Regions from separate parts of the Bradyrhizobium sp. BR 10261 genome, predicted to be linked through region 1. Evidence: predicted binding sites of a transcription regulator. Region 1 holds the regulator's gene; each other region holds the start of a gene.

Region 1 (7,869 bases):
CCGAAACCCCCTAAGATCAAACATTCGCGATATTGCGATGGTTGAGGCTCATATAGGAGGGGGGGAGGGGCCCGCAAGGACCGAACGCAACTTTGGGCCGTGAAAACATTGGGTTTTGGAAGATCGTATCCGCCCCTCCAGCCCTTGCGGGTGAGGAAATATTAACGGGTTCGGCGATCGACCGGCCGCCCGTCGCCATCAGCGGCCCGGCCCTGTTACCGGGGCGCCAAACCCGCTAAAAGGCGGCCGGCCGGGACAGCTTCGCCATGGGGCTGCTTCGCGCGACAAGGCGGCCCCAAGGCCGATCATACAAGGCTGATCATACAAGGCTGATCATCAAAGGCCGACCATCGTACGGCCTCAATGTGAACCAAACAGAATGCCCATGAAGCTGACCCGCTCCCTCGCTGCGCTCGCCCTCCTCGTCGCCACGGCTTTTCCGGCGCTCGCCGCCGACGCCGTCTATCCGCCCGGCTTGCGTCTCGGCATGGTGCCTCTGGTCGGCCTCAGCAAGGCCAAGACCTTTCCGGGCTTCGAGAGCGAGGATGGCAGCGTCAAGGTGCTGATCACCGAGCTGCCGCCGGCGGCCTATAACGAAGTCGTCAGCGCCTTCAACGCCAATCCGGCCGGCGCCAACGGCGTCAAGCCGGACAAGATCGAGACATCGGCGGGCCTTGCGTATTTTACCACCGAAAGCGCCAAGGCTGGCGACACGCTGGTGAAGCGCTATTCGATGATCGTGCCGGGCACCGGCTTCTCCGGCTATGTCGCGGTGCAAATCCCCGAGAACGCTTCGAAGATCTACACCGACGAGGCGGTGCGGCAGATGTTTGCGACCGCCACCATCCGCAAGGAGGTGTCGGCTGACGAGCAGATCGGGCTGTTGCCGTTCAAGATCACCGATCTCGCCGGCTTCAAGGATATCCGCACGCTGGTGCCGGGCTCGAGCATCATCCTGGCCGATGGCAATGAGAGCTCGGGCTATGAATCCAAGCCATTCATGATCCTCGGCCTGATCGGCGCCACCCCGCAGGCCGCCGACGATCGTGCCCGTTTCGCCCAGGAGGCGGCGCTTCAGATCCCCGGCTTGCGCGAAAGCAAGGTCACCATGTCGGAGCCGATCCGCATCAACAGCCAGCCGGGCTTCGAGACCCGGATCGACGGCGTCAGCGGCAGGGACAAGACCCCGGTGACGGTGGTGCAGTGGATCCGCTTCGGCGGCGGCACCTCGCTGCGCATCATCGCCAGCGCCCCGCGCGACCAATGGTCCGACGCCTTCACCCGCTTCCGCGCCGTGCGCGACGGCATCCAGCCGAAGGGATAGGCGCATCTCCAGACGAGGTGCGCTCCCTCCCCCCGCTTGCGGCGCGACGAGCTTCGCTCGCGCTGAGAGGGTTGGGGAGAGGGTGTCTCCGCGATCGAGAACCCCCAAGAGGAGAAAGCCCTCACCCGCTGCGCTCTGCGCAGCGATAGCCCAACCACTCACCAAACCCGGCTGCATTTTCGGGCTTTCGTTCGTACACGAACGGAACTAGGCTTGCCCGCATTGGATCAGGTTTTGGATCATCCTGGAGGGGAGGCGGACGATGCGTAATCGACGACAGATCTTGGCCGCGATGGGAACGACGGCGCTTGCGGCCCTTGCTCCATCAGCCCTGTTCGCAGCAGCTGCGATCAAGCCGGACGACAGCTCCGCGCTGCTCGTGATCGACGTGCAAAACTGCTTCCTGCCGGGCGGCAGCCTTGCGGTGAAGGAAGGCGAGCAGGTCGTGCCCGTCATCAATAAAATGGCGAAGGCATTTTCGAACGTGGTGATGACGCAGGACTGGCACACGCCCGGCCACATCTCGTTCGCGTCGGTGCATTCCGGCAAGAAGCCGTTCGAGACCATCGACCTGCCCTATGGCAAGCAGGTGCTGTGGCCCGACCATTGCGTGCAGGGCACCGAGGGCGCCTCGCTGTCGAAGGATCTCTCGATCCCGCAGGCCGCGCTCATCATCCGCAAGGGCTTTCACAAGGACGTCGACAGCTATTCGGCGTTCCTCGAAGCCGACGGCAAGACAACGACCGGCCTTGCCGCCTATCTGAAGTCGCGCAAGATCAAGCGCGTCTTCGTCGCGGGTCTCGCCACGGATTTCTGTGTCGCCTGGACCGCGCTCGATGCGCGCAAGGCGGGTTTTGAGGTCTATGTCGTGGAGGACGCCTGCCGCGGCATCGACACGCAGGGCTCGCTGGCCAAGGCCTGGGCCGACATGGCCAAGGCCGGCGTGAAGCGGATTCAGTCGAGCGATATTGCGCTGAGCGCGTGAGACTAGGGTTGGTCGTTCCGGGGCGATGCGAAGCATCGAACCCGGAACCTCGAGATTCCGGGTTCGGCTCTGCGAGCCGCCCCGGAATGACTCCTTAAACTCAGTTCGCGTCGTTGCTGTTCGCAGCAGGCGCAGCCTTTGCGCCGCCCTTGGCGACGCCGACCAGCGCCGGGCGCAGCACGCGCTCGCCGATGGTGTAGCCGGCCTGCATGACCTGCACGACGGTGCCCGTGGGAACCGACGCATCGGGCACTTCGTACATCGCCTGATGGAAGTTGGGGTCGAACTTCTGACCCTGGGGATCGAGCTTCTTCACACCATGCTTTTCCAGTGCGTTGAGCAGCGAACGCTCGGTGAGCTCGACGCCCTCGATCAGCGCGGTCAGACCGGGATCGGCGGCGGCGCGCGCCTCGGCCGGAACGGCGTCGAGCGCGCGCTGGAGATTGTCGGCGATCTCGAGCACATCGCGGGCAAAGCCGGTGATACCGTAGAGGCGGGCATCGGCGACCTCCTTGGTGGTGCGCTTGCGCAGGTTTTCCATCTCGGCCAGCGTCCGCAGCATGCGGTCACGGGCCTCGGCGGCTTCCTTCTGCAACGTCTCCACCGAACCCGGCTCGGGATCGTCGGGCATGATGTAGGGCTTTGACACCACGGGCTCGCCGGTCGCGGCAGTCGTGTCTTCGGGTTGCCGGGTTGGATCGGTCATCGGCTGCTTCTCGAACTCGCTCAAGGGGAGGTTTTCTGGCCCGGATATCGTGCTTCGGGCGCTGAAAATCAAGCGCCCGTGATCGGCTCAAATGCCGGTCAGCCTCCCAGCAGGCGACTGACGATACGGGCGGCGTAATCCACGGTCGGGATCACGCGGGCATAATTCAGCCGCGTCGGCCCGATCACGCCCAAAACGCCGACGATGCGGCCGGCGGCATCCCGATAGGGCGAGATGATGGTGGAGGAGCCCGATAGCGAAAACAGCTTGTTCTCGCTGCCGATGAAGATTCTGACGCCTTCAGCGGTTTCGGCGCGCCCGAGCAGGTCGATTACGCCGCGCTTGGTCTCGAGATCGTCGAACAGCAGCCTGACACGCTCGAGATCCTCCAGCGCATGCAGATCTTCCAATAGATTGGCATGGCCGCGGACGATGAGCTGGCGGTCCTCGTTCTCGCCGCCCGACCAGCTCGCGATCCCGGCTGAGATCACCTTCTGGGTCAGCTGATCGAGCTCGGCGCGAGCTTCCGCGAGCGCGGTTTCCAGCTCGAGCCGCGCCTCGGCGAGCGTGCGGCCGCGGATCCGCGCGTTGAGGAAATTGCCGGCTTCAGTGATGGCCGAGGAGGGAACCCCGGGCGGCAGCGTCAGCACGCGGTTTTCGACCTGGCCGTCCTCGCCGACCAGGATCACCAGCGCCTGCTCGGGTTCCAATCGGACGAATTCGATGTGCTTCAGCCGCGTATTGGACTTCGGCGTCAGAACGACCGCTGCGGTGCGGGTGAGGCCGGACAGCCGCGTCAGCGCCTGGTCCAGCGCCGCCTCGACCGATTGGGCCTGCCCGACCGAGGTCAGCTGGCTCTGGATCGACTGCCGCTCGGCCTCATTGAGGTCGCCGACCTGCATCAAGGCGTCGACGAAGAAGCGCAGGCCGAGTTCCGTCGGCAAGCGGCCGGCCGAGGTGTGCGGCGCATAGATCAGCCCGAGCTGTTCCAGATCGGCCATGACGTTGCGGACCGAGGCCGGCGACAGCGGCATCGCGATCAGGCGGGAAATGTTGCGCGAGCCGACCGGTTCGCCGGTCGCGAGATAGCTTTCGACAATTTGACGAAAGATGTCGCGGGAACGCTCGTTGAGCTGGGCGAGGCCTGCGCGCGGCGCGATCAGATGGATCGGATCGTGATGGGCCACAGACGGTAACTCCTCTCAGATGCTCATAATTTGTCCATCCAGGACGGTTCTGACAAGCGTCGCGTTTGCGGGGTGGATATCGGGGGGGTGAAAAAGCCTTGCTGCCCACCCTGACCCCACCTACAAGCACCGCGAACCGCCCTACCCCATAAGTTCTAGATCATGAGTTCTGGAGAATTTCCCATGCGGCCAAGCCGCCGTGCGCCCGACGAATTGCGCCCCGTGACGCTGGAGCGCGGCGTGGTCAAATATGCGGAAGGCTCCTGCCTGGTGAAATTCGGCGACACCCATGTGCTCGTCACCGCCACCCTGGAAGACCGCCTGCCGCCATGGCTGAAGGGCCAGGGCCGCGGCTGGGTCACCGCCGAATACGGCATGCTGCCGCGCGCCACCTCCGAACGCACCCGCCGCGAGGCCTCGGCCGGCAAGCAGAGCGGCCGCACCGTCGAGATCCAGCGCCTGATCGGCCGCTCGCTTCGCACCATCGTTGATCTCGAAGCGCTCGGTGAGCGCCAGATCACGGTCGATTGCGACGTGCTCCAGGCCGACGGCGGCACCCGCACCGCCTCGATCACCGGCGCCTGGGTCGCGCTCGCCGATTGCATCAACTGGATGAAGGCGCGCAACATGGTCAAGGCCAACGTGATGCGCGACAACGTCGCCGCGATCTCCTGTGGCATCTACAACGGCACGCCGGTGCTCGATCTCGACTATGCCGAGGATTCGGAGGCCGAGACCGACGCCAATTTCGTCATGACCGGCGATGGCCGCATCATCGAGGTGCAGGGCACCGCGGAACGCGAGCCGTTCACGCAGGACGAGTTCCTGAAGCTGATCGCTCTCGCTCAAAAGGGCATCGCGCGGCTGGTGGACTTGCAGAAACTGGCTGTCGCGTAGTCAATAGGCCCATGCACCGCCGAATCACCGGAAAGCTCGTCATCGCCACCCACAATCCCGGCAAGCTCGCCGAGATGAAGGAGCTGCTCGCGCCTCACGGCATCGAGGTGGTGTCGGCCGGTGAGCTCGGCCTTCCCGAGCCTGACGAGACCGGCAACGACTTCCGCAGCAACGCCGCGATCAAGGCGGCCGCGGCGGCGCAGGCGACCGGGCTGCCTGCTTTCGCCGACGATTCCGGCATCGTGGTCGACGCGCTCGATGGCGCACCGGGCATCTACAGCGCGCGCTGGGCCGGTCCAAACAAAGACTTCGCCGCCGCGATGGCGCAGATCGAGCGCCTGTTGCAGGAGCGCGGTGCTATCAAGCCCGACAAGCGCAAGGCCCATTTCGTCTCCGCGCTCTGCGTCGCCTGGCCCGATCATCATCTCGAAGAGGTCGAGGCGCGCGTCGACGGCACGCTGGTGTGGCCGCCGCGCGGCACTGCCGGCTTCGGCTACGATCCGATGTTCCTGCCCGACGGTCACACGCGCACTTTCGGCGAGATGGAGAGCATCGAGAAGCACGGCCTGCCGCCGCTCGGCCTCGGCCTGTCGCACCGCGCCCGCGCCTTCGTGAAACTGGCGGAGATCTGCCTTGAGCCGCGCTGACAAGGATGCGTTCGGCGTCTACGTGCACTGGCCGTTCTGCCTGTCGAAGTGTCCCTATTGCGACTTCAACAGCCATGTCCGCCACGCAGCGATCGACGAGGCGCGCTTTGCTTCGGCCTTTGCGCGCGAGATCGCGACGACCGCCGCGCGCGCACCCGGCCGCGAGGTCACCTCGATCTTCCTCGGCGGCGGCACGCCGTCGCTGATGCAGCCTTCAACCGTCGGCGCCGTGCTGGATGCCATCGGCAAGCACTGGAGCGTTGCCAACGACGTCGAAGTCACGCTGGAAGCAAACCCGACCAGTGTCGAAGCCACGCGCTTTGCCGGCTATCGCGCCGCCGGCGTCAATCGCGTCTCGCTCGGCGTGCAGGCGCTGGACGACGCCTCGCTGAAAGCGCTCGGCCGCATGCACAGCGCGCGCGAGGCGCTCGATGCGGTCGCCATCGCGCGCCGCTCGTTCGATCGCTACTCGTTCGACCTGATCTACGCCCGCCCCGACCAGACGCCGGCGATGTGGGCCGACGAGCTCCGCCTCGCCATCGATGAAGCCGCGGAGCATCTGTCGCTCTATCAGCTCACCATCGAAGAGGGCACGCCGTTCTTCGGTCTGCACCAGGCCGGCAAGTTGAAGACGCCGGACGAGGCGATTGCGCGCGCGCTCTACGACGTGACGCAGGAGACCTGCGACAGGCTGGGGCTGCCCGCCTACGAGATTTCAAATCACGCCCGTCGCGGCGCCGAGTGCCGGCACAATCTGGTGTATTGGCGCGGCGAGGAATATGCCGGCATCGGTCCCGGCGCGCATGGCCGCCTCGACATCGACGGTATCAGGCACGCCACCGCCACCGAGAAACGCCCGGAGGCCTGGCTGATGCGGGTCGAGAGCAATGGCGACGGCGTCGTCACCGACGATCTCCTCAACAGCGAGGAACGCGCCGACGAATTTTTGCTGATGGGATTGCGTTTGGCCGAAGGTATCGACCCCGAGCGCTACAAGGCCCTCTCGGGCCGACCGCTCGACCCCAAGCGCATCTCGCTGCTGCGCGAGGAAGGCGCAATCACGGTCGATGCGACGGGCCGCTTGCGCGTGACCAGCAGCGGATTTCCGGTGCTGGATGCCGTGGTTGCGGATCTGGCGGCGTAGCGAGATGCCGTAGGGTGGGCAAAGGCGCGCCCTTCGCGCGCCGTGCCCACCATCTCTCTCGATCACGGAGCCTGTCATCGGGCGCGCATCCGCGCGACCCGGTGGCTTTGCCCACCCTACGGCACCGTCGTCCTGGCTACGCCCCAAAGCTCTTCGGCGAGCCCGCGACCGCAACACCGCCGCCTGTCGTCACCTTCATCACCGCAAGCCCGCGCTCGTTGGTGCCGTCGGCGCGGAAGCGGAACAGGCCGTCGATGCCGGCGAAGCCCGAGGGGTTGGTGAGCACGTCGGACGAGAAGCGCGTGGTGCCTTGCGTGCGCGCGAGCGCGGCGACGAGCGCGACGGCATCATAAGCGAGCGTCGCGGTGCGGATCGGCTCGGCGCCGTATTTGGTGCGATAGCGGCCGGAGAAGGCGCGAAAGCCCGCCGGATCGGGCGCGGCGTAGAGTCCGCCTTGCAAGTTTGGGCTGGCATAGACACGCGGACTGTCCCACAGGCCGGTGCCGAGCAACTGGATGTTGCGCAAATTCGCTCCGGCCGCAGTCATTGCATCGGCGACCGCAACCACGGCATCGCCGTCATCGGCAATGAACAGCGCATCCGCGCTGCCGAGGGCTTGCGCCACTGATCGCGCCGGCGTGGCACGATCGGCGCCGTATTTCTCGAATGCGACGATGCGCCCGCCGCGCCTGGGCACGGCTGCCTTCACCGCGGCTTCGACCACGTTGCCATAGGCGTTATCAGGCAAGAGCACGGCGACCGAGCGTTTTCCGATGCTGGCGGAATATTCGATGATGCGATTGACGTCGGACTCCGGCAGGAAGCTCAGCAGATAGACGCCGCGGCCGGCGATGCTGGAATCGGTCGAGAAGGCGATCACCGAAATGCCGCGCGTGCGCGCGACCTGGGCCACCGCCGGCACCGACTGCGCGAACAGCGGTCCCAGAATGATCTCGGCGCCTTCATCCACCGCCTGCTG
Region 2 (7,869 bases), on a different contig from region 1:
GCAGCGCGTGCGCATGCGCGGCGTCACCCCGCCGCACATCTACACGCTGAAGCCGCGCGAGGCGCTGTTCCATGGCGTGCCCGCGCTGCGTCTCACGCCGATCGGCGGCGAGAGCGCGATCTACGGCCGCGACGGCCTGCTGGCACACACCTTCATGCTCGGGCCGAACGGCGATTCCAACGGCTGCGTCTCGTTCAAGGACTATTACGCGTTCCTCGACGCCTACCGCAACAAGGGCATCCGCAAGCTGGCGGTGCTGGCGCGGGTCGACTAGGCCTGGTCAATTCGAGATTATGCAAAGGGCCGCTCGCTGCGGCCCTTTTTCATTTTCTGCTTCCAGAGTGACTGCTACGCCGCATTGACCGGGACGGCCTTGCGCAGGGCCATCTCGATGGCGATCGCCTCTCGCACCACCGGCCGCGCCTGCATGCGTTCGAGATATCCAGCGAGCGAGGGCCATTGCGCGACGTCGACGCCGGCGGGGCGAAGCAGCAGCAGAGCCCAGGCAAGATGCGCGTCCGCGACGGTAAAACTGCTGCCGACGAGGAATTCGCGGTCCGTCAGATGCGCTGATGGCACCGACAGCGTCTGGCTGATCCGCGCGCGCGGCTTGGCGAGCGAGCCGTCGTCCTTGTACCAGAAGGTCGGAAACAGGAACGCCTTGTGGATCTCGGTGCCGACGAAGCTCAGCCATTCCTGCAGGCGGTAGCGATCCAGATCTCCCGGCCGCGGCGCAAGGCCGCGCTCGGGCTTCAGGTCGGCGATGTATTGCAGCACCGCCGCGCTCTCGGTCAGCCGCTCGCCGTTCTCCAGCACCAGCACCGGCACGGCGCCCTTTGCGGAGATGCCGCGAAAATCGCGCTCGCCGTCCGCGATCGTCTTGGTCGCAAGATGCACCTGGTGATAGCGCGCCTCGAGACCTGCCTCCATGAGCGCGATACGGCTCGCAAGCGAGCAAGCCATTGGTGAGAAATAGAGTTGCAGCATCGTGTTGCTCCGTTATCTCAGGCAATCTCCGGGGCGAAAGGCCGGGCCAGCATAGCGCCGGATCCACCTGCCGATATGCAGGGAAATTGCAGCCGGTGGCTGCGATATTGCAGGCGCCTCCCAGCCGATGTAGCCTTAAAGCCCATGAACTGGGACGATCTGCGCATCATCGCCGCCATCAGGGACGAGGGCACCTATGCCGGCGCCAGCGCGCGGCTGCGCATCGACGAGACCACGGTGGGGCGCAGGCTGTCGCGGATCGAGCGTGCGCTCGGCCTGCGCCTGTTCGAGGCCGCCGACGGCGTGCGCAGGCCGACGCGGAGCTGCGAGGCGGTGCTGGCGCATGTCGAGGCGATGGCCGCGCATGCCGCCGAGATCGGCCGCCTCAGCGAGAGCCTGGAAGGGCCGGTCGGGCGCCTGCGCATCGCCTCCACCAACACGGTCGCCGAGGCGGTGTTGTCGCCGTGCGCGAGCGACTTCCTGCGCGCCAATCCGGGCCTCACGCTGCAATTCCTCACCTCCAGCGAGAACGTCAGGTTCTCGCGCTGGGAAGCCGATCTCGCCATCCGTCTACGTAAGCCCGACAAGGGCGACTTTGCGATCTCCAGACTTGGGGACATCAAGCTCTATTATTTCGAGCCTGCCGCGACCGAAGGCGAGCCGATGCTATGCGCCTATCCGGACGAGCTCGGCGCCATTCCCGAGATGCAATTCCTGCGCACGAAGAAGGCCCGCGCGCGCTGCGTCACCGACAACGTCCGTGTCATCCGCAATCTGATCCGCGCGCATCGGGCCGCCGGCGTGTTGCCGGAATATGTCTGCGCGGACCTGCTCGGCGATCGCCGCCTGCGCGCCAGCCTGATGCCGAAGCGCCGCGACGTCTGGCTGCTGGTGCAAAACCACCTCAAGCGCGACGCCGCAACGCGCGTGACGATCGACTGGGTGCGGGCGTGTTTTCAGGAGATGGCGCAGAGTTGATCGGCGCCGGCGGCCGCTTTTGAACGCAGCCCGGCAGCAGGACGACCAAGTCGGACGGGTCAGGGATTGTGCGCGCCTACAGGTTGCGCAATCCTGTGGCGACGACAATCTCGGGCAGGGGATGCGATGACCACGCTTCAAGACACCGTCCGGCCAAGGGCCAGATCCAGCCAATGGAAAGCGATTGTCATCCTGATCCTGCTCGTCCCCGTGCTGTGGTCGCCGCTGATCCTGTTTCGCTACGTGCTGTTCCAGCCGTTCAATATCCCGTCCGGCTCGATGGCCCCGACGCTGCTTGTGGGCGACTACGTCTTCGCGGCGAAATATGCCTATGGCTACGGCCGCTATTCCGTCCCCTTCGCGCCATCCTTTGTCTCCGGCCGCTTCGGCGCCGCCGATCCCGCCTATGGCGACATCGTCGTCTTCCGGTCGCCGAAGGACGATGAGATCGACTACGTCAAACGCGTTGTCGGACTGCCCGGCGATCGCATCCAGATGCGGCAGGGGCAGCTCTTCCTCAACGACATTCCGGTCGCGCGCGTCGCGCTGAAGGACGTAGCCGCCGGCTCCGCCTGCGGCGGCGACACCGGCACCAGGGTCAAGCGCTGGCGCGAGACGATGCCGAACGGGGTGAGCTACATCACCTATGACTGCGTCGACAATGGCTACGCCGACAACACCGAGCTCTACACCGTCCCCCCGGGCCATTTCTTCGCACTCGGCGACAACAGGGACAACTCCACCGACAGCCGCTTCAAATCGGTGATGGGCTTCGTCCCGATGGACAATCTGATCGGCAAGGCGACACGGATCTTCTGGTCGCTCGATTCCGGAGGCGAGCTGCGCGCCGAGCGGCTGGGGAAGGTGCAATAGGATGGTTCGTTGTAGGCCGGATGGAGCGCAGCGAAATCCGGGAGGACTGCCTGCGACAAACTTTCCCGGATTGCGCTGCGCTCCATCCGGGCTACGGCCGAAAACAAAAACCCCGGCATCGCTGCCGGGGTTTCGCAAGTCTTGAGGTGGTTGGACTTTAGAAGTCCATGCCGCCCATGCCGCCGCCCGGGGGCATCGCGGGGCCGGCGCCGCCCTTCTTGGGCAGCTCGGCGACCATGGCTTCCGTGGTGATCAGGAGCGCGGCCACCGAGGCTGCGTTCTGGATCGCGGTACGGACCACCTTGGTCGGGTCGATGATGCCCTTCTTGACGAGGTCGGCATATTCGCCGGTCTGGGAATCGAAGCCGTAATTGTAGGCCTTGTTCTCCAGGATCTTGCCGACGATCACCGAGCCGTCTTCACCGGCGTTGATCGCGATCTGGCGAGCGGGAGCCGACAGCGCCTTGCGCACGATCTCGACGCCGGTCTTCTGGTCGTCGTTCTTGGTGCGCAGGCCCTTGAGCTGCTCGGAAGCACGGAGCAGGGCGACGCCGCCGCCCGGGACGATGCCTTCCTCGACAGCCGCGCGGGTCGCATGCATAGCGTCATCAACGCGATCCTTGCGCTCCTTCACCTCGACCTCGGTCGCGCCGCCGACGCGGATCACCGCGACGCCGCCGGCGAGCTTGGCGAGACGCTCCTGGAGCTTCTCACGGTCGTAGTCCGAGGTGGTCTCCTCGATCTGCGCCTTGATCTGGGCCACGCGCGCCTCGATGTCGGCCTTCTTGCCGGCGCCGTTGACGATCGTGGTGTTCTCCTTGTCGATCATCACCTTCTTGGCGCGACCGAGCATGTTGAGCGTGACGTTCTCGAGCTTGATGCCGAGATCTTCCGAGATCGCCTGGCCGCCGGTCAGGATCGCGATGTCCTGCAGCATGGCCTTGCGGCGATCGCCGAAGCCCGGAGCCTTGACGGCCGCGACCTTCAGGCCGCCGCGCAGACGGTTCACGACCAGGGTCGCGAGCGCTTCACCTTCGACGTCTTCGGCCACGATGACCAGCGGCTTGCCGGTCTGCACCACGGCCTCGAGCAGCGGCAGCAGCTCGTTCAGCGAGGAGAGCTTCTTCTCGTTGATGAGGATGTAGGCGTCGTCCATCTCAACGCGCATCTTGTCGGCGTTGGTGACGAAGTAGGGCGAGATGTAGCCGCGATCGAACTGCATGCCCTCGACGACGTCGAGCTCGGTCTCGAGCGACTTGGCTTCCTCGACGGTGATGACACCCTCGTTGCCGACCTTCTTCATGGCGTCGGAGAGGAACTTGCCGATCTCCTGGTCGCCGTTCGCCGAGATGGTGCCGACCTGGGCGATCTCGTCGTTCGAGGTGACCTTCTTGGAGTTCTTCTGCAGGTCCGCAACCACGGCCTCGACCGCGAGGTCGATACCGCGCTTGAGGTCCATCGGATTCATGCCGGCGGCAACCGACTTGGCGCCTTCCTTCACGATCGCCTGGGCCAGCACGGTGGCGGTGGTGGTGCCGTCGCCGGCCGCGTCAGCGGACTTGGAGGCGACTTCGCGCACCATCTGCGCGCCCATGTTCTCGAACTTGTCCTCGAGCTCGATCTCCTTGGCGACGGTGACGCCGTCCTTGGTGATGCGGGGAGCGCCGAACGACTTGTCGAGCACGACGTTGCGGCCCTTCGGGCCGAGCGTGACCTTCACCGCGTTGGCGAGAACGTCGACGCCGCGCAGCATCTTGTCGCGCGCTTCAACCGCGAATTTGACTTCTTTGGCTGCCATCTGGAATTTTCCTTAGGAATGTTGATTGGAGGGAGGAGAGGGGCTCTTAAGCCGCCTTCTTCTTGGACTCGGTGACCTCGAGAACGCCCATCACGTCGCTCTCCTTCATGATCAGCAGGTCCTGGCCGTCGATCTTGACTTCGGTGCCGGACCACTTGCCGAACAGCACGCGGTCGCCGACCTTCAGGTCGATCGGAACCAGCTTGCCAGCCTCGTCGCGGCCACCCGGGCCGACGGCGACGACTTCACCCTGGGAGGGCTTTTCCTTGGCAGTGTCGGGAATGATGATGCCGCCGGCGGTCTTCTCTTCTGCGTCGATGCGCTTGACCACGACGCGGTCGTGAAGCGGACGGAATTTCATGCAGTCCTCCTAAGCATTTGCACGAGTTGAGGATTTCAAGATGTTAGCAGTCTGCGCCAGCGAGTGCCAGCACAGGTGGAGCTGAAATAGGACAGGAATTTTGCGGGGGCAAGGGCTTCTAGCAGAAAATTCGGCACTCTGAAGGCCCAAGTGCCAGAAACCTTTCCCATCGTTAACCGATTTCGGAGCACCTCTTCGAGGGCGCCGTGGTGACCGTATTAGCACGGTGCCCGCTCTGCTGCTAACGCGTTGAATTTCAACAGCTTGTTAAACTTTTAGGCTTGAGATGGATTGTCAGTTTGCGTCACATTTCTCTCATGTGAGCGCATCGTTTCCGGGTGGCTCCCGGGGCACGGATCATAGCCACCCCCTGTATGCGCTCCTGCAAAGGAGGTTTGGCATGGGACTGCGCGTTGGGGGCGTTTCCGAGGACTTCAGGAAACAGATGCTGGGCTACGGGCTGACAACGGCCCAAATTCTCTACCGGATGCCGGATCATCCGTCATTGCTTCAGACTTACGTCTGGCAGAACTACGACATGTTCCCGAAATTCCCGGCGCTGACCGATTTCCTGGCGTTCTGGACCGAGAAGCTCGACGGCCCGCTGCATTCGGTGACCGTCGCGCACTCCAAGCTGATCAAGCCGGCCGAGCTGCGCTCTGTGGACGGCGTGTTCCGGCTGAATTGAGATGCGATGCAGTAGGGTGGATTAGCGAAGCGTAATCCACCACTGTCTATCGGCGCTGACGCAGAAGTCGGTGGATTACGCCTGCGGCTAATCCACCCTACGCTCCTTCGTTCCGTGCTAGCCTCTTCCCATAACAACAACGGGGAGCCGGCCCATGGCCAAGAAAACAAACAAGACAGCAAGCAAGACAACAAAATCGCGCAGCGCAACCCAAACAGCGGTGAAGAAACGAAGCGCCGCCAAGTCCGCCGCACGATCCTCCGCGCGCAAAGCGGTGAAGTCGAAGGTCCGCGCAACGCCCTCCAATGCCGCTGCGAAAAAACCCGCCCGCCCCAAGCAGCGCATCGCCATCAGCCATCACCGCGAGGAAGATTTCAAAGCCGACGGCCTGCGCGCCTACGCCAGGTACCGCGATCTCGGCATCGCCAACGCGACCCACGGCCTCGCGCAAGCGCACGTAATCCGCCTGCAAGGCCCCTGCGATCCCGCCGAGGTGTCGAAACTGCACTTCCACGACGTCGACTTCCAGATGGTCTATGTGCTCAAGGGCTGGGTGAAGACCTACATGGATGGGCAAGGCGAGACGATGATGCAGCAAGGCAGCGCCTGGACCCAGCCGCCGAAGATCAAGCACATGATTTTGGATTATTCTGACGATGTGGAGCTGCTGGAAGTGATCTTGCCGGCGGAGTTCAAGACGGTAGAGTTGAAGGCGTAGGCTTTCTCCTCGTCATTGCGAGGAGCCCTTGCGACGATTTGTCCGCCGAAGCCTCTGGCGAAGGCGGAAGCAATCCAGACTGTTTCCGCGGATACATTTCTGGATTACTTCGCTCCGCACGCAATGACGACGGAAAGAGCTTGCTTCGTAGCCCGGATGGAGCGGAGCGAAATCCGGGAAAGCCGCGGTGAGTCTGGTCCCGGATTGCGCTTCGCTCCATCCGGGCTACGGCATGCGCCGACACGATCCCTAAAAAGCGAGGGATCCGCGAAACCCAGCCGTTACCAGTCTTACGATTTCACCAGACCCTATCGCAGCCCGCTAACCCGATCGAAAATATCCTTGGCGTCAACTCAAGGCTGTGACACCAGGGACATGCTTTCATGGCGAGTTTTGGCCGGCGCGGCGTCGTGGCGCCACCTTCGAGAGCCTCGTTTCAATCCGTCGCCGCGCCGGCCGCTCCCGCGGTCATGCGGGACGACGATGAGTTCGCGAGTGAGAGCTCGCTTTTTCGCGACAACAAGTTTCTCTCCGATATCCCTTTCCTCACAATCGGCCTGATTTTCTGTCTGATGGTGATCTTCGCGCTGCAACGGAGTCTCGCCGTCGACATTGGGCGGGACGGCTCACTCGATGTCCGCTCGCTGATCGCACAGGGCGCCTCCGGCTACGATCTGGTTGTCGGGAAAAACGAGTGGTGGCGGATTGGCCTTGCGCCGCTTCTGCATGGCAGCCAGTGGCACCTCATAGGCAATTGCGTTGCGCTGTTCATCGTCGGCGTCAGGCTGGAGAGCCTGATCGGCCGTGGCTGGTTTTCGCTGATCTTTGTTGCCAGTGCGCTGGCCGGCGAGGCCGGCTCGCTGCTGGGCAATGGCTCGGGCACGGTCGGCGTCGGCGCGTCAGGCGCCATTACCGGGCTCATCGCCGCGCTGTTCGTTGCGAGCTTCGAGCCCGAGGCGGACGCCGAGACGACGATGTCGCGACTGAAGACATCGCTCTTCTTCGGTGTTCCGGCACTGCTGCCGCTGGCCTTTGGCGCCTCCGGCAACGTCAACTATTATGCGCATGCGGGCGGTGCGGTAGCCGGTGCCGCGCTTGCCATCACGCCGTGGATCGCTTTCTGGTCCTATGACAGCCTGCCGCGAAGCGCCGGCATGGTGTTGCTCGGAGGATTTGTGGGATCCCTGATTTGCGCCGGCTTCGCCGCCGTTCATTATCGGTCCTACATGGCCGATGCCGGGCAGTATATCCGCGCCTCGGAAATGCCGGCGGGCACGCGCGAGATGGCCGGCCGTTCCGCTGATTTCGTCAACCGCTATCCGAAGGACCCGAGGGCTCACCTGTTCCGTGCGATTTACTTCGCTGAACAGAACAGCCTCAGTGCTGCCGAGGCGGAAGTGCAAACCGCGATGTCGCTCGCTGCGTCGGATGTGGCGGGCGGTCCGGTGCGATCGGTGGCGCGGGCC
Region 3 (7,869 bases), on a different contig from region 1:
TTCTTCGACCAGGCCTCGAACGATCGGGATAACGACGATCCGGGCTATGACAACAACGACAATGTGGACACGGCCGACGACAGCGACTTCGGCGGCGGAGACGACGGCGGCAGCGATTACGCCTAGGCCATTCGACCGACAGATGTGGAACGGCCGCCTCCGGGCGGCCGACTTCTTTTCAAGAACAGCTCAACGCGCGCTGCTCTGCACCATAGGCCAAGAGGCCGTTCGATATAATATGACTAGTGCTGCAGAGCGAAAACCTCCTCCGACACACGCTGCCGTAGACTCCCGGATTTCCAAATTTGGACATGGGTGTTCAACTGGAAGAACACGTTGCTTATGCCACACGTCGTGGCTGCCTCTCTTGGCACAGTCGGGGGTTTAAGAATGAGTCCACTTCAGCAGCGCATTGCGACCTTGAGCGACGTCGCAACACATCTCATCACCGAATTGTACGAGTTGGAGGGACTGCACGAGCGCCTCAGGAAGGCAGAGCTGTCGCTGCGGCGGCGGCTGAACCGCTCGCCTCGCGCACCGCATTCGGCTTCATCGACCCCTCGTCGTCGGTCCGCTGTCCCTCGTCTCGTGTCGAGGCACCGGACATAGACCATTCAGGCAGGCGTTCGGCGGCGGCAGCGTCCCCTTCGCTGCCGCGCATTTCGCGCCGACGCGGCACGCGGATTGATCGCCCCATCGAGCGCATGACGCTTCACATCACCACGACCTTGGTGCCGACATTGACGCGGCCATAGAGGTCGATGACATCCTCGTTGCGCATGCGGATGCAGCCGGAGGAGACGTTGGTGCCGATGGTCCAGGGCTCGTTGGAGCCGTGGATGCGATAGAGCGTCGAGCCGAGATACATCGCGCGGGCACCGAGCGGATTTTCCGGGCCGCCTTCCATGTGCCTGGGCAGATCGGGACGGCGGGCGAGCATTTCCGCCGGCGGCGTCCAGTCCGGCCATTCGCGCTTGGCGGTGATCGATTTCACGCCGGTCCAGGTGAAGCCCTCGCGTCCGACGCCGATGCCGTAGCGCAGCGCCCGGCCGTTGCCCTCGACGAGGTAAAGGAACTTGTTGTTGGAATCGACCACGATGGTGCCGGCGCTTTCCTTGCCGCTATAGTCGACCAGCTGTTTCTCGAATTTCGGATCGAACGGACGCTGCCGCGGATCGATCGCTTCCTGCTGGTAGCTTGGGCCTTGCTGATAACCGCCTTGTTGATATCCGCCTTGCATCTGCGGGTCGCCGACCGGCGGCAGGCGACGCGGATCGTTGTAGGCGGGCTGCTGCTGATAGATCGGCTGCTCCGGCGCATAGGCCGGGCCGCGGCCGGGCCCGTCGCCGAACAGGAACTCGATGAAGCCGCCGCCCATATTGGCGTTGGAGGCGACGCGCACCGGCGCCGGGGCGACACGCGGCCGGTAGAGCACCGCGGGCGGATCGTTCGGCGCGCTATTGTCGAAGGCGCTGGCGCCGGTGGCGCCGACGATGAAGGCGCATGCGCTGCCGAGCAGCGCGACAGACGTTTTCTTGAACATCGACGTACTCTGTACTGTTTCGTCTAGTTGCATTCGCCGCCGAACGCGCTGGCTGATCGCGTCCTCGACGTGGTCAATAAAGAGCAAACTCGGTTTCGTTTGGTAAACAGAACGGGCGTTTCGATTCACCACGTTGCGAGCAACGCTGCAATTTCCCGATCAGCGTTTATTTTCGATGAAAGGCAAAGCCTCATGGTTAATCGTGCGTTTGCGTGCCGTCGCGCGCGGCTGCACAACAGTTCCTGGTGTGAACCTCGTGTTAAATCGCTTCTGTTTACAAAGACGCGTGAGTGAGGTGGGGGGAGTATCCTGATGGCTGTTCACCGCAAGCGTTTTCGTGTCGAGGATCTCGCCGGTGGCGAGATGCCGATTCTGGACATGACTGAAGAGGCAGGCCCGATGCATAGCGAAATCATGGCGGAGCTGCGCGCGATCCGCGCACAGATGGCGCGAGGCGGCCACGTCGCACAGCCGCAGAGCGACACCGTCGTGGCGCACGAAGTTGCCGAAACGCGCGCGCTGCTGGAGACCTACCGCGCCCAGATCGAGCAGTGCGAGAAGCTGAAAGTCGAGCTCGACCTCATCCACGATGCCATCGACCGTACCAAGCGCGAGATCGCGACCTTGCACGGCAAGAGCTTCGACGGCGGCGAGATGGCCAAGGTCAACGGCGAGCTCGGCGCGGTGGTCGGCGGCACCGAACAGGCGACCCAGCAGATCCTCGAAGCCGCGGAGTCGATCGACCAGGCGGCGAGCGCGATGTCCAAGGTGGACTCGATCGATCAGCAGAAGCGGCTCGCCGACGACATCCAGGAACGCGTCATCTCGATCTTCGAGGCCTGCAACTTCCAGGATCTGACCGGCCAGCGCATCAGCAAGGTCATGAGCACGATGAAGTTCATCGAGCAGCACATCAACGCGATGATGGAGATCTGGGGTGGCGTTGACGCCATCAAGGCCCACGTGCCCGCCCCTGTCGACAACCGCAGCGAGGACGAAAAGCTGCTCAACGGCCCGAAGCTCGCCGGCGACGTCGGCCACGCCTCGCAGGACGACATCGACGCGCTGTTCGACTAAGAGCAAAGCGGGATAGAGACAGCAAAACGCCGGCCCGAGGGCCGGCGTTTTTTGTTTCGGGGTCATTCCCTCTGTTGTCATCGCCCGGCCTCGACCGGGCGATCCAGTATTCCAGAGGCAGCAATGATTGAGCCGAGAGGCCGCGGCGTACTGGATGCCCCGGTCGAGCCGGGGCATGACGGAGTAGAGAGACTACGCCCGCGGCGCGCAGCGGACGTAGACCATGTTGCCGTAGCGGGTGGCGGCATCCTTGTCGACGAAGCGGGTGATCATGACGCGGCCGTCGAAGGAGACGATCTCGCGGTCCTGCTCGCCCGGCGTCGGGCCGGATGGGCCGATATAGTTCTTGCCGCTCGGCGAGCCCTTCAGCCGCAGTTCCTGCGGCGTGGCCTGGTCGGCCAGATGCATGATCACCCCGCCGGAGGAGCCGGCGCCGATGACGTAGGGGTTCTTGCACTGGGCCCGCGCGGCCGCCTCGGTGCGGGCGCGGTCGGCCGGGTTCTGGAACGAGGCGAGGCCCCAGCGGCCGACGATCTCGTCGGCGCGGATCGAGGCCGGCATTTCCGGCGCGACGCCGGGCTCGGCCTCGGGCGCCGGCTGGGACGAGAAGGACGGCAGGCTCATGCCGCCGCCGCAGGCCCCCAGCAGCAGCGCCAGGCAAGAGGCCGCCGCCAGATTGGCAAGCGTGCGCGCGTGAGCTGAACTGATCATGGCATTCCCCCGAACAAGACCATGGCCGCATCCCTCCCGCAGCCAAGCGCAAAACCGCAGCCAGGGCAATGACGTCCTAAGATACGCCTCTGCCCCAAACGAGTTTCCAGTGCCACCATCCTATATCCGCCTCACCAATCGCTTAACCACCTTTGCTTGACAGGATCACAGCCAAGCCATATCCCCTGCGCCCTATTAGCACTCGGAAAGACCGATTGCTAAGCGCGCCGCTCGCCCCTCGCAAGAGGGAGAACGGCAGCGCCGCCCCCACTCACTTCCGCTGCTTATCGAAAAGCGAGCCTCCAAAGGGAAACGTCATGGCTAAGTCCAAATTTCGTCCGCTGCATGACCGTGTCGTGGTCAAACGTATCGACGCCGAGGAAAAGACCAAGGGCGGCATCATCATCCCCGACACCGCCAAGGAAAAGCCGTCCCAGGGCGAAGTCGTCGCCGTCGGGCCCGGCGGCCGTGACGAGGCGGGCAAGCTGATCCCGATCGACCTCAAGGTCGGCGACCGCGTGCTGTTCGGCAAGTGGTCGGGCACCGAGGTCAAGATCGACAACGAGGAGCTCCTGATCATGAAGGAGTCGGACATCATGGGCGTGATGGCCTAGAGCCATCCGTCTGAACGGCCGCTGAATATCTCATCGTCATGCCCGGGCAGAAGCGCGAAGCGCGTCTTCGCGCTAGATGACCCGGGCATCCATCATTCTTCGCAGTGAGATGGATTGCCGGGGCAAGCCCGGCAATGACGAACGGAGTGCGACAGACACATCACGGATTAAGAAGGATTGCAGACAATGGCTGCCAAGGACGTCAAGTTTTCCGGAGACGCGCGCGATCGCATGCTGCGCGGCGTCGACATTCTCGCCAACGCTGTCAAGGTGACGCTCGGCCCCAAGGGCCGCAACGTCGTCATCGAGAAGAGCTTCGGTGCGCCGCGCATCACCAAGGACGGCGTCACCGTCGCCAAGGAGATCGAGCTCGAGGACAAGTTCGAGAACATGGGCGCCCAGATGGTGCGTGAGGTCGCCTCCAAGACCAACGACCTCGCCGGCGACGGCACCACCACCGCGACCGTGCTGGCCCAGGCCATCGTGCGCGAAGGCGCCAAGGCGGTCGCCGCCGGCATGAATCCGATGGACCTCAAGCGCGGCATCGACACCGCGGTCCATGCCGTCGTCAAGGACATCGAGAAGCGCGCCAAGCCCGTCGCCGCCTCCTCCGAGGTCGCCCAGGTCGGCACCATCTCGGCCAACGGCGATTCGGCCATCGGCAAGATGATCGCGCAGGCGATGCAGAAGGTCGGCAACGAGGGCGTCATCACCGTCGAGGAAAACAAGTCGCTCGACACCGAAGTCGACATCGTCGAGGGCATGAAGTTCGATCGCGGCTATCTCAGCCCGTACTTCGTCACCAACCCCGAGAAGATGACCGCCGAGCTCGAGGACGCCTACATCCTCCTGCACGAGAAGAAGCTCTCCGGCCTGCAGGCCATGCTGCCGGTGCTCGAAGCCGTGGTGCAGTCGGGCAAGCCGCTCGTCATCATCGCCGAGGACGTCGAGGGCGAGGCGCTGGCGACCCTGGTCGTCAACCGCCTGCGTGGCGGCCTCAAGGTCGCCGCCGTCAAGGCGCCCGGCTTCGGTGACCGCCGCAAGGCCATGCTGGAAGACCTCGCCATCCTCACCGGTGGCCAGCTGATCTCCGAGGACCTCGGCATGAAGCTCGAGAACGTCACGGTGAAGATGCTCGGCCGCGCCGGCAAGGTCGTGATCGACAAGGAGAACACCACGATCGTCAAGGGCGCCGGCAAGAAGCCGGACATCGAGGCTCGCGTCGGCCAGATCAAGGCCCAGATCGAGGAGACCACCTCGGACTACGACCGTGAGAAGCTGCAGGAGCGCCTGGCCAAGCTCGCCGGCGGCGTCGCGGTGATCCGCGTCGGCGGCGCCACCGAGATCGAGGTCAAGGAGAAGAAGGACCGCGTCGAGGACGCGCTCAACGCCACCCGCGCCGCGGTGCAGGAAGGCATCGTCCCCGGCGGCGGCGTGACCTTGCTGCGCGCCAAGAAGGCGGTCGGCCGTCTCACCAACGCCAATGCCGACGTGCAGGCCGGCATCAATATCGTGCTGAAGGCGCTGGAAGCTCCGATCCGCCAGATCTCGGAGAATGCCGGCGTCGAGGGCTCGATCGTGGTCGGCAAGATCCTGGAAAACAAGTCCGAGACCTTCGGCTTCGACGCCCAGACCGAGGACTATGTCGACATGATCGAGAAAGGCATCATCGATCCCGCCAAGGTGGTGCGCACCGCGCTGCAGGACGCCTCCTCCGTGGCCGGCCTGCTGGTGACCACCGAAGCCATGGTCGCCGAGACGCCGAAGAAGGAAGCCGCGCCCGCCATGCCGGCCGGCGGCGGCATGGGCGGTTTCTAAAGCCCGTCCTTCCCGCGGATATGATTGCGAAGGCCGCCTCCGGGCGGCCTTCTTTTTTGCCCACCCTGGCCTGCGCTTCAACCGGCGGACAAAACCCACTACGGTGGCGCGCCGATTCTGATTTGAGGATTTCGTCAATGCGCGCGCTTTTTCCGACGGCTCTCTTGGCGAGCCTGCTCGTCATGTCTCCGGGACTCGTATCAGCCCAGATGAAGCTGTCGCCGAAGGCCGCGGCGCCCGGCGGCACCGAGACGCGCTATTTCACCTCGATCGACGGGCTGATGGACGGCAACGCCGACGTCATCCTGAAGGAGACGCGGCAGGGCAAGACGGTCACCGCGGCCGTGCTCGACGTTTGCTATCCCGTGGCGAAAAATTCCGATCGCAAGGACCGCTTCGTCGTCAATCTCCAGGTCTCCGGCCAGACCTTGACCGGCACGACCACGAGCCTCGGCGCCAAGGCGCCCGTCACGGTCAAGCTCACGCGCAAGCCCACCGGCGACACCTTTGAGTTCCGCGGCCAGATCGGCATCGGCCAGGCCGTGACCGAAGTGACCTCGCCCGACAATTCCGATCTCAGCGAGAAGGAGTTTCTGGACAACCAGACCACCGACGACGGCATCACGCCCCAGCCGAAGGACTTTACCGAAGTCTCGCCGGAGGCGATCGCGGTCAAGGTCAAGCTCGATGCCGCGACCGACTTCCTGAAGAGCCTCAAGGGCCAGGACGTCGAGGTGACGCTGGCAAGCCTGACGGTCGGCTGTGACGCGCTGCGCGCCGGCGAGCAGACCATCAACATGTCGGTCGATCCGGAGCGTGCGGCCGCGCTGCTGGCAAAATTCAAGACGATGCCGGGCGTCACCACCGCCGGCTGGACCGCGGGACTGGTGGAAATGGATCGCACCATCCGCATTGGCGCCGCCGACTGGCGCGAGGGCGACAAGATCAACCGCGACAAGCTCGCAGGCGCAATCGCCGGCGTGCTGAGCAAGACGCTGGCGGCCAAGCCGGTCTCGCAGAGCTTCAACGCCGCCACCGGCAAGCTCAAGCTGGTGTTCAAGCGACCGAATCAGGACTTCCCGGCTCTCGAGCTCACCGACACGATCGAGGTCTCAGCCCTTGTCTCCGCCGACAAGCCGGGGACATCGGACAAGCTGATCGTCTGGATCGGCAGCCCCTCGACCACGACATCAGACGAAAGCAGCGGCGCCAAGCTCAACCTCTCGGATGAAGCGACGGCCGATGAGGAAGGCGACCAGCCCGACGACAACGGCTCGATCGAAGCGCTCGCCAAGGAGCTGAAAGGCCAGCGCTGGGACGCAGACAAGTCGGTGTGGAAGTGACGCGCACACCAACTCTCGGTCATCGCCCGGCTTGACCGGGCGATCTAGTACTCCGAGACAGCCGTGTTGAATCGATAAGCCGCGGCGTACTGGGTACCCCGGTCAAGCCGGGGTACGACAGCGAACAACCTAATTCCCGTTCTCGCGAAACCGCAGCGTCTTCGGGCCGATCAGCGTGAGCATGTCGCCCTGGCGTTTCCAGGTTTCGACCGCGGCGAGCGCGGCGATGAGTTCGTCATCGGCCTGAGCTTTGGCCGGCGGACAGGAACGATCCTGGATCTGGCCGGGGACGAAGATCACGGTATTGCCGGCCACCGAGAACTGGCCCTTGCCGCCCTTGCACCAGAGCTCGAGCACCACCTCGCCATTGTCGCCGATCTCGATGTTCGGAATCCGCTTCGAGCCGGGCTGCGGCACGGCCTCCAGCGTCATCTCGGCGCCGAAGGGAAAGCCCTCTTCCGAATGTGCGCCGACGGACATCACAAGCAACGCAGCCGCACCACCCATTATCCGCTTCAACAACACCATAAGACCTCTCGACCACGCCGATTTGCCGGTCTTCTATAAGACGGCAAAGCCCTTGAGAAGGTAGGTCGGCGCTCGACGCAAAAATCCCCGCGGGTCGATCCCGCGGGGATTTTGCGTCGAAGCGGGGCCTCGCTGCTACTTCAGGACGAGCTCCGTGAACGGATAGACATAGGCTTGCAGCGTCACGAACACGCCGACGAGGCAGGCCAGCACGATCGAGTGCCAGAACACGAAG
Region 4 (7,869 bases), on a different contig from region 1:
CTCCTCACCTCCGACCCTCACGAAAACAAAGGGCGCATCGTCCCGGCCAGTCTTCGAACCAACGAAGATTGCCGGAACCCCATACGCGTCCCTGATGATTGCCGTGTTTGCCATCTTGGGCTCCCGTTTGGCTTGAACAGGCTCAACGCCCCGATTGCAGTTCTGACGTAGGTAATTGAACGGATACCGCTATAAAATGGCCGTCATCGCAATCAGCAGTGAGGAAGGCCGGTACCAACAAAGGCGGTACGAGCCACTCTCGAATGTCGAATTTGTCGGAATTTGACATCTGACCGCCTTCTCTTGGGTTGAGGCGGGAGCGCAACGCTCTCAGTCACCGATAACAGCCAAGTAGCGTGCGGTGATGCGAACCGTGTAGCAGCCTTCTAAACAATTAGCGAGATCAATCTCAGCCCGTCTGGTATTCAATCGGTGCTTGCACAAGCTCGTCAGTCCAGACCTTGAAGCTGACGAGCGTGTTAGGTCCGAAAGTTTTGACAATCGGAACATCTGCCGCATCGCGGCCTTGAGCGATCAGGACGCGGCCAATTCGCGGAGTGTTGTTGTCGTGCGTCGAATGTGTACCAGCGGCACCTGACAAAGACGAAAGCCGCGTCATCACTGCTTGTTCTTGATCCGCGAACATGGCCGGCACTCCATATGCGTTCCTGATCGTTGCTTTGTTAGCCCTTGCGATCACCCTCCTGACGGGCTTGTTGCGCGACGAACTCTTGCTCTGCATTGTCGGCTATTTGTCAACTGTGTGCTCTTACTGGCAGCTCCAGAGATCGGATCATTTCCGCTTCGCGGGCGGAGGATTAATTTCCGCGATCCTGCGCAGGCAATCAGCCTCCGACTCGTGAGGACCGGACACAAACGTTCCACTGACTTTGGTCGAATACCATCCGGAAGCCACGCCGAGCCGAAGGGATTCTTCCAACTTGACGTGCCGCGGTGAGAGATTCTGCATATAAACTGCTTTCTGTTGCGAGCCCCGAAAAAGGGGCTCCTGTTGCTTGGCCACCAGCTCGCGCCAGCTCAGTTCTTCCCGACGAGCGGCGTGAGGTTCACAAGTGCCGAGGCGACCAGATTCCGATCGTACATACCGCGGTCAGCGCCAGGATTCGCGCAAGGTCGGGCACGTAGTGCGCCTTTGCCACGAGCCCGGGCCTTCATGATAACAACCGCGAGATCGACCAGAAAATCACGCATGAGACCCGCTCGCATCATCGCGTTGCGCATCCGCGAGCGATAGCGCGGACGCACAAAGGTAAGCCGTTGTTCGGCTTCGAAGGCACCGTGCGCGCTTTCCCAGCAAATAGCTATCGGTTTCTCACGCAGACCACTCGCCGCCGAATATCGCTCCGGCAGTGTCTTGTATGTCGCTCGCGCGGACATAGTTGCAGAAGGTTGGCAGTCTCGAGGTTAGACTGCTGGGGCCGAAAACAGAACAGAGGGCACTCATGAAATTCCGTCCGCTCCACGACCGAGTGGTGGTCAAGCGCATCGACGCCGAAGCAAAGAGCAAGGGCGGCATCATCATTCCGGATAATGCAAAGGAGAAGCCCTCGCAGGGCGAAATCGTCGCCGTTGGCCCCGGCGGCCGCGACGAAGCCGGCAAGCTGATCGCGATCGACCTAAAGGTCGGCGACCGCGTGCTGTTCGGCAAATGGTCCGGCACCGAAGTGAAGATTGACGGCCAAGACCTTCTGATCATGAAGGAGAGCGACATCATGGGCGTGCTCGAGGTCAGCGAGTCCAAGAAGAAGGCGGCGTAATCTGCCGTTGTCCGATCCGTCCTGAGCAGCCGGCGCAGTCGGTCTCTCGCAGGACGGGTCCAAGCCTACCTGATGATCTCATTGCCCAGACGACCTTCGGGCCTGGGCATGAGCATCCGTTCCCAAGGGGATCATAATGTCCGCCAAAGAAGTGAAATTCGGCGTCGACGCCCGCGATCGCATGCTTCGCGGTGTCGATATTCTCGCAAACGCCGTCAGGGTGACCCTTGGCCCCAAGGGCCGGAACGTCGTGCTCGACAAATCATTCGGCGCCCCCCGCATCACCAAGGACGGCGTCACCGTTGCCAAGGAGATCGAGCTCGAGGACAAGTTCGAGAACATGGGCGCGCAGATGGTGCGCGAAGTCGCCTCCAAGTCCGCTGACGCGGCCGGCGACGGCACTACCACCGCCACCGTCCTGGCCGCTGCGATCGTCCGCGAAGGTGCCAAGTCGGTGGCTGCCGGCATGAACCCGATGGACCTCAAGCGCGGCATCGACCTCGCGATCGAAGCCGTGGTCGCCGACCTCGTCAAGAACTCCAAGAAGGTGACCTCGAACGAGGAAATCGCTCAAGTCGGCACCATCTCCTCGAATGGGGACTCCGAGATCGGCAAGTTCCTGGCCGATGCCATGAAGAAGGTCGGCAACGAGGGCGTCATCACCGTCGAGGAAGCCAAGTCGCTCGAGACCGAACTTGAGGTGGTCGAGGGCATGCAGTTCGACCGGGGCTACATCTCGCCCTACTTCATCACCAACGCCGACAAGATGCGCGTGGAAATGGATGATGCCTACGTCCTCATTAACGAAAAGAAGCTGTCTCAGCTCAACGAGCTGCTCCCGCTGCTCGAAGCGGTTGTTCAGAGCGGCAAGCCATTGGTTATCATCGCTGAGGATGTGGAAGGCGAGGCGCTCGCCACTCTGGTCGTCAATCGTCTCCGTGGCGGCCTGAAGGTCGCGGCCGTCAAGGCTCCGGGTTTCGGCGATCGCCGCAAGGCCATGCTGCAGGACATTGCGATCCTGACCGGTGGCCAGGCCATCTCGGAAGATCTCGGCATCAAGATGGAGAATGTGACGCTTGCGATGCTCGGTCGCGCCAAGAAGGTGATGATCGACAAGGAGAACACAACGATCGTCAGTGGCGCCGGCAAGAAGGCTGACATCGAGGCGCGCGTCAATCAAATTAAGGCGCAGATTGACGAAACCACGTCGGACTACGACCGCGAGAAGCTGCAGGAGCGTCTCGCCAAGCTCGCGGGCGGCGTCGCGGTGATCCGCGTCGGCGGCGCGACCGAGGTTGAGGTCAAGGAGCGCAAGGATCGCGTTGATGACGCGATGCATGCGACCCGCGCTGCGGTCGAGGAAGGCATCGTCCCGGGCGGCGGCGTCGCCCTGCTCCGTGCTTCCGAGCAGCTCAAGGGCTTGCGTGCGAAGAACGACGACCAGAAGACCGGGGTCGAGATTGTGCGCAAGGCATTGTCCTACCCCGCTCGCCAGATCGCGATCAATGCCGGCGAAGACGGCTCGGTGATCGTCGGCAAGATCCTCGAGAGCAAAACCTACGCCTATGGGTTCGACTCTCAGACAGGCGAGTACGTGAACCTTATCTCGAAGGGCATTATCGATCCGACCAAGGTGGTGCGTGTGGCGATCCAGAACGCCGCGTCCGTTGCGGCGCTCCTGATCACCACCGAAGCGATGGTCGCCGAAGTCCCGAAGAAGAACGCGGCTGGCGGCATGCCGCCTGGCGGTGGCGGCATGGGAGGCATGGACTTCTAAGTTCGCCGCTCAGGCACTCGCACAAAGGCCCGGCAGCAATGTTCCGGGCCTTTCCTGCATCTATCGGTCAACGTTTCACTATTCCCTGGAGTTATTTCGTTGCCATCGGCACCAAGTCGCCTGCTTCAGCGTGAGCCCAGCAAGGACAACTTCTGCAGCCGTCCGTGCGGATTCATTTCTTCTTCGCCTTGGGTTGCTTCTTTGGCACCGGGCTCGCTACGGCTTCCCGTGCCAGCCGCTCGGCCTTCAATCGCTCTCGATTCTGAGCAAAGGCCTTCTCGGCGAGCGCGTGCTCGGACATGGCCTTCTCCGCGTCGACTTGGCGGAAGGCATTGCGTGCTTCACGCTCCGCTTTACTGATTGGTTTGGGCGGTTCGTATTCACCAAATATTTTTGTCATCTTTTTCGATCTGATGCTTCGCTTGTATGGGTTGGGTCAATTCTTGCTTTTGAGCCGGGCCTCTCGCGCCAGGCGCTCGGCCCTGAGACGTTTATGGTTTTGCTGGAAAGCCGGATCGGCGTGGCTGTCCGCTATCGTTTGCCGCGCCCCAACGGGGTTTTGCGCCTTTCGGTCTGCTTCATCCGCGACCTGTTGCTCGGCGGAGCGCTTCAGTTTGGTCATTGCCAGATCCTCGCACCGACGGTTGGTCCCGGGCTATCCAGACATTGGCTGCCCAAATCATTTCTGGGACCTATGATAGACGTTTGTCGCACAGGGGGCGACTTGAAACTTCTTCCCCCCGACTGGCGGCCATAGCGCTCGTTAGGGCGACTCACTAATCTGCACGCCACGTGGCAGCTGTGCTGACCCTGGATCGCTCATTCAAGTTCGGGGGCATCGCTTAATCGGCCCCCGTATAGAGCCAATTCATTCCAAAACCACTGAAATGGACGGAGGGCGCTTGTTGTAGAAGTGTTGTAGAATAGCAGGAAGGAAACCCACCAGAAGAGCAGCATCCAGGCTACAATAGGTTGATAACGCACGAAAATGAGATGGAGCGGGCCGAAGGGAATCGACCCTCGTATGCTGCTTGGGAACCGGCGATTGTAGAGACGCGCTTGCCCACGAAGATCGTCTCAACCGCGGTCTTCATGTTGTCGTAGATGCCGCGGGTGCAGTTGCCTTTGAACAGGTCGAACACTAGGTGATGATCTCAACCAATCGGTTCAGGCAGGAGATTCGGTCTCGATTGGAGGCAGCCGCAGCTGGGGGACGCTGCAGTCTCATCATCGATGCCAAAGAACTCTATCACGCCATCTGCAAGGGTCCGGTCTCCAATAGATGGATGATCTTCTGCTGTAATGCCATGCGAGCTGAAATGGCAGAACTCGACAATCTGATTTTCGACTACGCGAACGATACGTTGCTAACCGTGAATTACAAGCTGCCGCGCGCCGAATCCCGATAGTCGCGAGATTGGAGCGCCAAAACCCGCGGGAAAAAAGGATTCCCAAAGAGCCTGGTCAAATTTGTGACCCGCGCCGTGTACCACCGATTCGGCCTATGGGGGCTTCGATGTCGGCCGATTTCGAGGCAGTCGAGGCTGTCCGCTGCGCGGGATCCGGCAACCGCATCGGCTCAATCGATGCAGCGGCCGAAAGGCTGGTCGTCTCAGCACGACCGGGTGACGGCTATGGTCCGCGAACCTACCGATCAGGTGGCGAGTCTATTGGAGCGGCGCCGGACCGGTGGCAGGCACGCTTTAGCGACCTAGAGAGCCCAGCGGCAAAGAGATGGCTACCGAGAGGCCACCCAGAGTCCAGGTGCGGTGGATTCTGCCGCCGATCCGCTCGATCGTTGTCTCGACCAGCTTCGTGCCGAAGCCCGTCGACGTGGGGGCCGCCACGGCATCCGCGCCGGTCTCTGTCCAATCGATCTCCAGACGGTCGGCGTCGACCGACCACGTAACATCGATGCCCCCCTTGTCACGGCTCAGGGAGCCGTATTTGGCGGCATTGGTGGCCAATTCGTGGAAGACTAGCGCCAGATGATCGGCAGCTTGTTCGCCGATCGCGACCGGCGGCCCATTGAAATTGGAGGTCGCCACCCCGTGCGGACGAAGGATGCAGGCGACGAGATCGCCCAGGTTGGCGACGGCTGCGACGTCGTCGCCGAAAGAGCGTCGGATCAGTCCGTTGGCCTCCGACAATGCGTGTAGCCGGCCCGATAGGGTTTCAGCCAATTCTTCCTTGGTCTCAGCGTTGCGAGCCGTCATCCGGACCATGCTATCGGCGACGCTGAAGAGATTCTTGATGCGATGGCTCATCTCGCGCATCAACGTTTCCTGCCGCTGCATGGCCAGAGCGAGCTTCTGCTCACTTTGGATCATCCGCAGCGCCATGCCACCGAAGGCAGCCAATTCGGCCGTGACGCGCGCGTGCTCTTTGTTGAAATGTCCCGCATCGGAAATCAGCCACAGCGTCCCGATCGCTGCGGCGCTTTTCACGCCTAAGGGCACGAGCAGCACCTCGGGGATCGTGATGCGGGCGTCGCCAATCCAGTCGTAGGCCCGCTCGGGGTGTTCCATCAGTATCGGCGCTGCGAGGTCCAGGCACACGCCGCAAGGACTGAAATTGCGCGGCGTCGTGGCGCCCTCGAAAGTCGAGAGCTTGCCTGCGAGGGCGTACCAGCGGAATTGGTTGGCCTCGGGCTCGAAGATGCTGATGCCCGCGGAATGGGCGCCGCAGATTTCCATGCCGGTCCTGACCAGCCGGGGCAATATCTCTTCCGGATGGTCGGACATCACTTCAGCGAGATCCTGGATCGCGAGTTTCTCGCGCAGGAAATCGGGGGCGGCCGACCGCCGGTTGGCGAGCTGGTCGCTAATGATGACGGCGGCGACCGAATCAGGAAGCCGGGCCTGCGATCGCATGGGGGCACCGGGAGATGCGACGATCGCACTATCATGCCACCGCCGCGTGAGCGCATCAATGTTCGTCGCATCCATGCTCGGCATCTTGGTACCCTGTCGCCAATTCTCGCCCGCCTAGCACGGCAAGGAGGTCGAAAATGACTGCCATCAGCTACGCGATTGCAAAAGCCCAAAGCAGGAACATTGATCGATATTATCGTTTGCTCAACACGCGGCTATCAGATGTCGAGCGCAATTACGTCGAAAGCCGCGTTTTGGAACAACAGGCCGCTCTTCACGCTGCCGAGGAGCGTGAACACGCGGAGAAGGGTCGGCGTTGCTGACACCCCACACCTGCCCTATACGCTGCTGCTCGAACATTCCGCTTCAAACGGGTGGCCCACTGCTGCCCATCATTCAGTTGTCGCCGTCAGTCGGGGGCAATGCCTTTAGCCCGCCGCTGCCGGGAGAGCCTGCCGACTGAGACGACCTTACTGCTTCCTCAGGCGCTCGATCTGCACCGTGAAGCGTAGCCGCATCACAAGCCCGGATTCGTCACGGACCTCGATCGAGGACTCGCTCGGTTTGACGGGGCGCTCAAAGCTATCGGCTGCAGCATCTGCCATAGCGCGAGCGGCTTCTCGCTCTACCTGCTCAAGAGTGGAGAACTCTAGGCCCTCCTCGTCGACGGCGCGCCCGTATTTGTCCCTTACATCGAAATAGTACCTTCCCATCGGCAACCGATCTTTAACCCGTCAATTAACCCCTGTTACTTTCGTTCCTAAGACAGTTACGACGCTTTGCCAGCGCTCGAGCCGATAGATCTTCCCTCACCAATCAGCAAAGCTTGGAACTGCAAGAAGGAACAACGGAGGCTGCTACCCAATTTCCTTTGTGAACGACCGCACCCGTCCTAGCCTAAGCACAAAAGTGCTGAGGTTATCCGTCAGATGGATCTTGAAGACTTGTACCGGCTTCTGCGCAGCGAGCACGTCCAGGCGCAAGGGATCGTTGACACCCTGGAGGAACCCCTCCTGGTTCTTGACCAGTCGGGTTGCGTGCTTACAGCCAATCGTGGGTTCTACGAAACCTTCAGGGTCGCTCGCGATGACACCGTCGGGCGGAGCCTTTTTCACCTTGGCAACGGTCAATGGGATATCCCCGAGCTCAAGCGCCTTGTGCGCGAGATCATCCCCCGGTCTACGGCCGTCGTTGGATACGAGGTGACGGCCGAGTTCCCGACCATCGGTCGGCGCACCATGCTGGTCAGCGCGCGCCGTTTGGTTCACCCCGACAATAACAGCACGAGCATCCTCATCCTGTTCGAGGACGTGACCGACAGGCAGCAGCGCGACGCCCAAAATGACATTCTCCTCGCCGAAACCCGCCATCGGATGAAGAACCTTCTCGCAATCGTGCGATCTCTCGCCAGTCAGACAGAAGTGGAAGGCCGATCAGCCAA

The links. Region 1 encodes HrcA, which represses chaperone genes, less so after heat shock. Its sites were predicted from a motif close to GTTAGCACTCNCNNNNNGNGAGTGCTAAC; they were not measured.
Region 2: HYH07_RS11790 (co-chaperone GroES) is a predicted target of HrcA. The motif match lies at 5,040-5,068, and genes of this name have one in related genera.
Region 3: groES (co-chaperone GroES) is a predicted target of HrcA. The motif match lies at 3,526-3,554, and genes of this name have one in related genera.
Region 4: HYH07_RS14820 (co-chaperone GroES) is a predicted target of HrcA. The motif match lies at 1,410-1,438, and genes of this name have one in related genera.

Annotation. Positions count from the first base shown of each region.
Region 1 covers NZ_JACOFQ010000013.1:154,695-162,563, reverse strand. Annotated here, with positions in the region: gene HYH07_RS17705 (hypothetical protein) at 386-1,324, shown strand; gene pncA (bifunctional nicotinamidase/pyrazinamidase) at 1,587-2,309, shown strand; gene grpE (nucleotide exchange factor GrpE) at 2,410-3,015, opposite strand; gene hrcA (heat-inducible transcriptional repressor HrcA) at 3,114-4,202, opposite strand; gene rph (ribonuclease PH) at 4,386-5,099, shown strand; gene rdgB (RdgB/HAM1 family non-canonical purine NTP pyrophosphatase) at 5,111-5,746, shown strand; gene hemW (radical SAM family heme chaperone HemW) at 5,733-6,890, shown strand; gene HYH07_RS17670 (penicillin-binding protein activator) at 7,027-7,869, opposite strand, start outside.
Region 2 covers NZ_JACOFQ010000008.1:176,174-184,042, reverse strand. Annotated here, with positions in the region: gene HYH07_RS11815 (DUF2778 domain-containing protein) at 1-274, shown strand, start outside; gene HYH07_RS11810 (glutathione binding-like protein) at 349-987, opposite strand; gene HYH07_RS11805 (LysR family transcriptional regulator) at 1,132-1,965, shown strand; gene lepB (signal peptidase I) at 2,092-2,838, shown strand; gene groL (chaperonin GroEL) at 2,996-4,636, opposite strand; gene HYH07_RS11790 (co-chaperone GroES) at 4,683-4,997, opposite strand; gene HYH07_RS11785 (usg protein) at 5,398-5,685, shown strand; gene HYH07_RS11780 (cupin domain-containing protein) at 5,840-6,403, shown strand; gene HYH07_RS11775 (rhomboid family intramembrane serine protease) at 6,787-7,869, shown strand, end outside.
Region 3 covers NZ_JACOFQ010000007.1:239,744-247,612, reverse strand. Annotated here, with positions in the region: gene HYH07_RS10765 (DUF2076 domain-containing protein) at 1-126, shown strand, start outside; gene HYH07_RS10760 (L,D-transpeptidase) at 713-1,543, opposite strand; gene HYH07_RS10755 (protein phosphatase CheZ) at 1,856-2,620, shown strand; gene HYH07_RS10750 (hypothetical protein) at 2,813-3,331, opposite strand; gene groES (co-chaperone GroES) at 3,649-3,945, shown strand; gene groL (chaperonin GroEL) at 4,132-5,763, shown strand; gene HYH07_RS10735 (hypothetical protein) at 5,901-7,106, shown strand; gene HYH07_RS10730 (META domain-containing protein) at 7,236-7,634, opposite strand; gene HYH07_RS10725 (L-lactate permease) at 7,770-7,869, opposite strand, start outside.
Region 4 covers NZ_JACOFQ010000011.1:46,886-54,754, forward strand. Annotated here, with positions in the region: partial or broken gene HYH07_RS14810 (hypothetical protein) at 410-602, opposite strand; gene HYH07_RS14815 (hypothetical protein) at 645-863, shown strand; gene HYH07_RS14820 (co-chaperone GroES) at 1,464-1,778, shown strand; gene groL (chaperonin GroEL) at 1,915-3,555, shown strand; gene HYH07_RS14830 (hypothetical protein) at 3,728-3,955, opposite strand; gene HYH07_RS14835 (hypothetical protein) at 3,992-4,177, opposite strand; gene HYH07_RS14840 (hypothetical protein) at 4,746-4,964, shown strand; gene HYH07_RS14845 (sensor histidine kinase) at 5,259-6,503, opposite strand; gene HYH07_RS14850 (hypothetical protein) at 6,566-6,751, shown strand; gene HYH07_RS36810 (DUF6894 family protein) at 6,899-7,141, opposite strand; gene HYH07_RS14860 (HWE histidine kinase domain-containing protein) at 7,358-7,869, shown strand, end outside.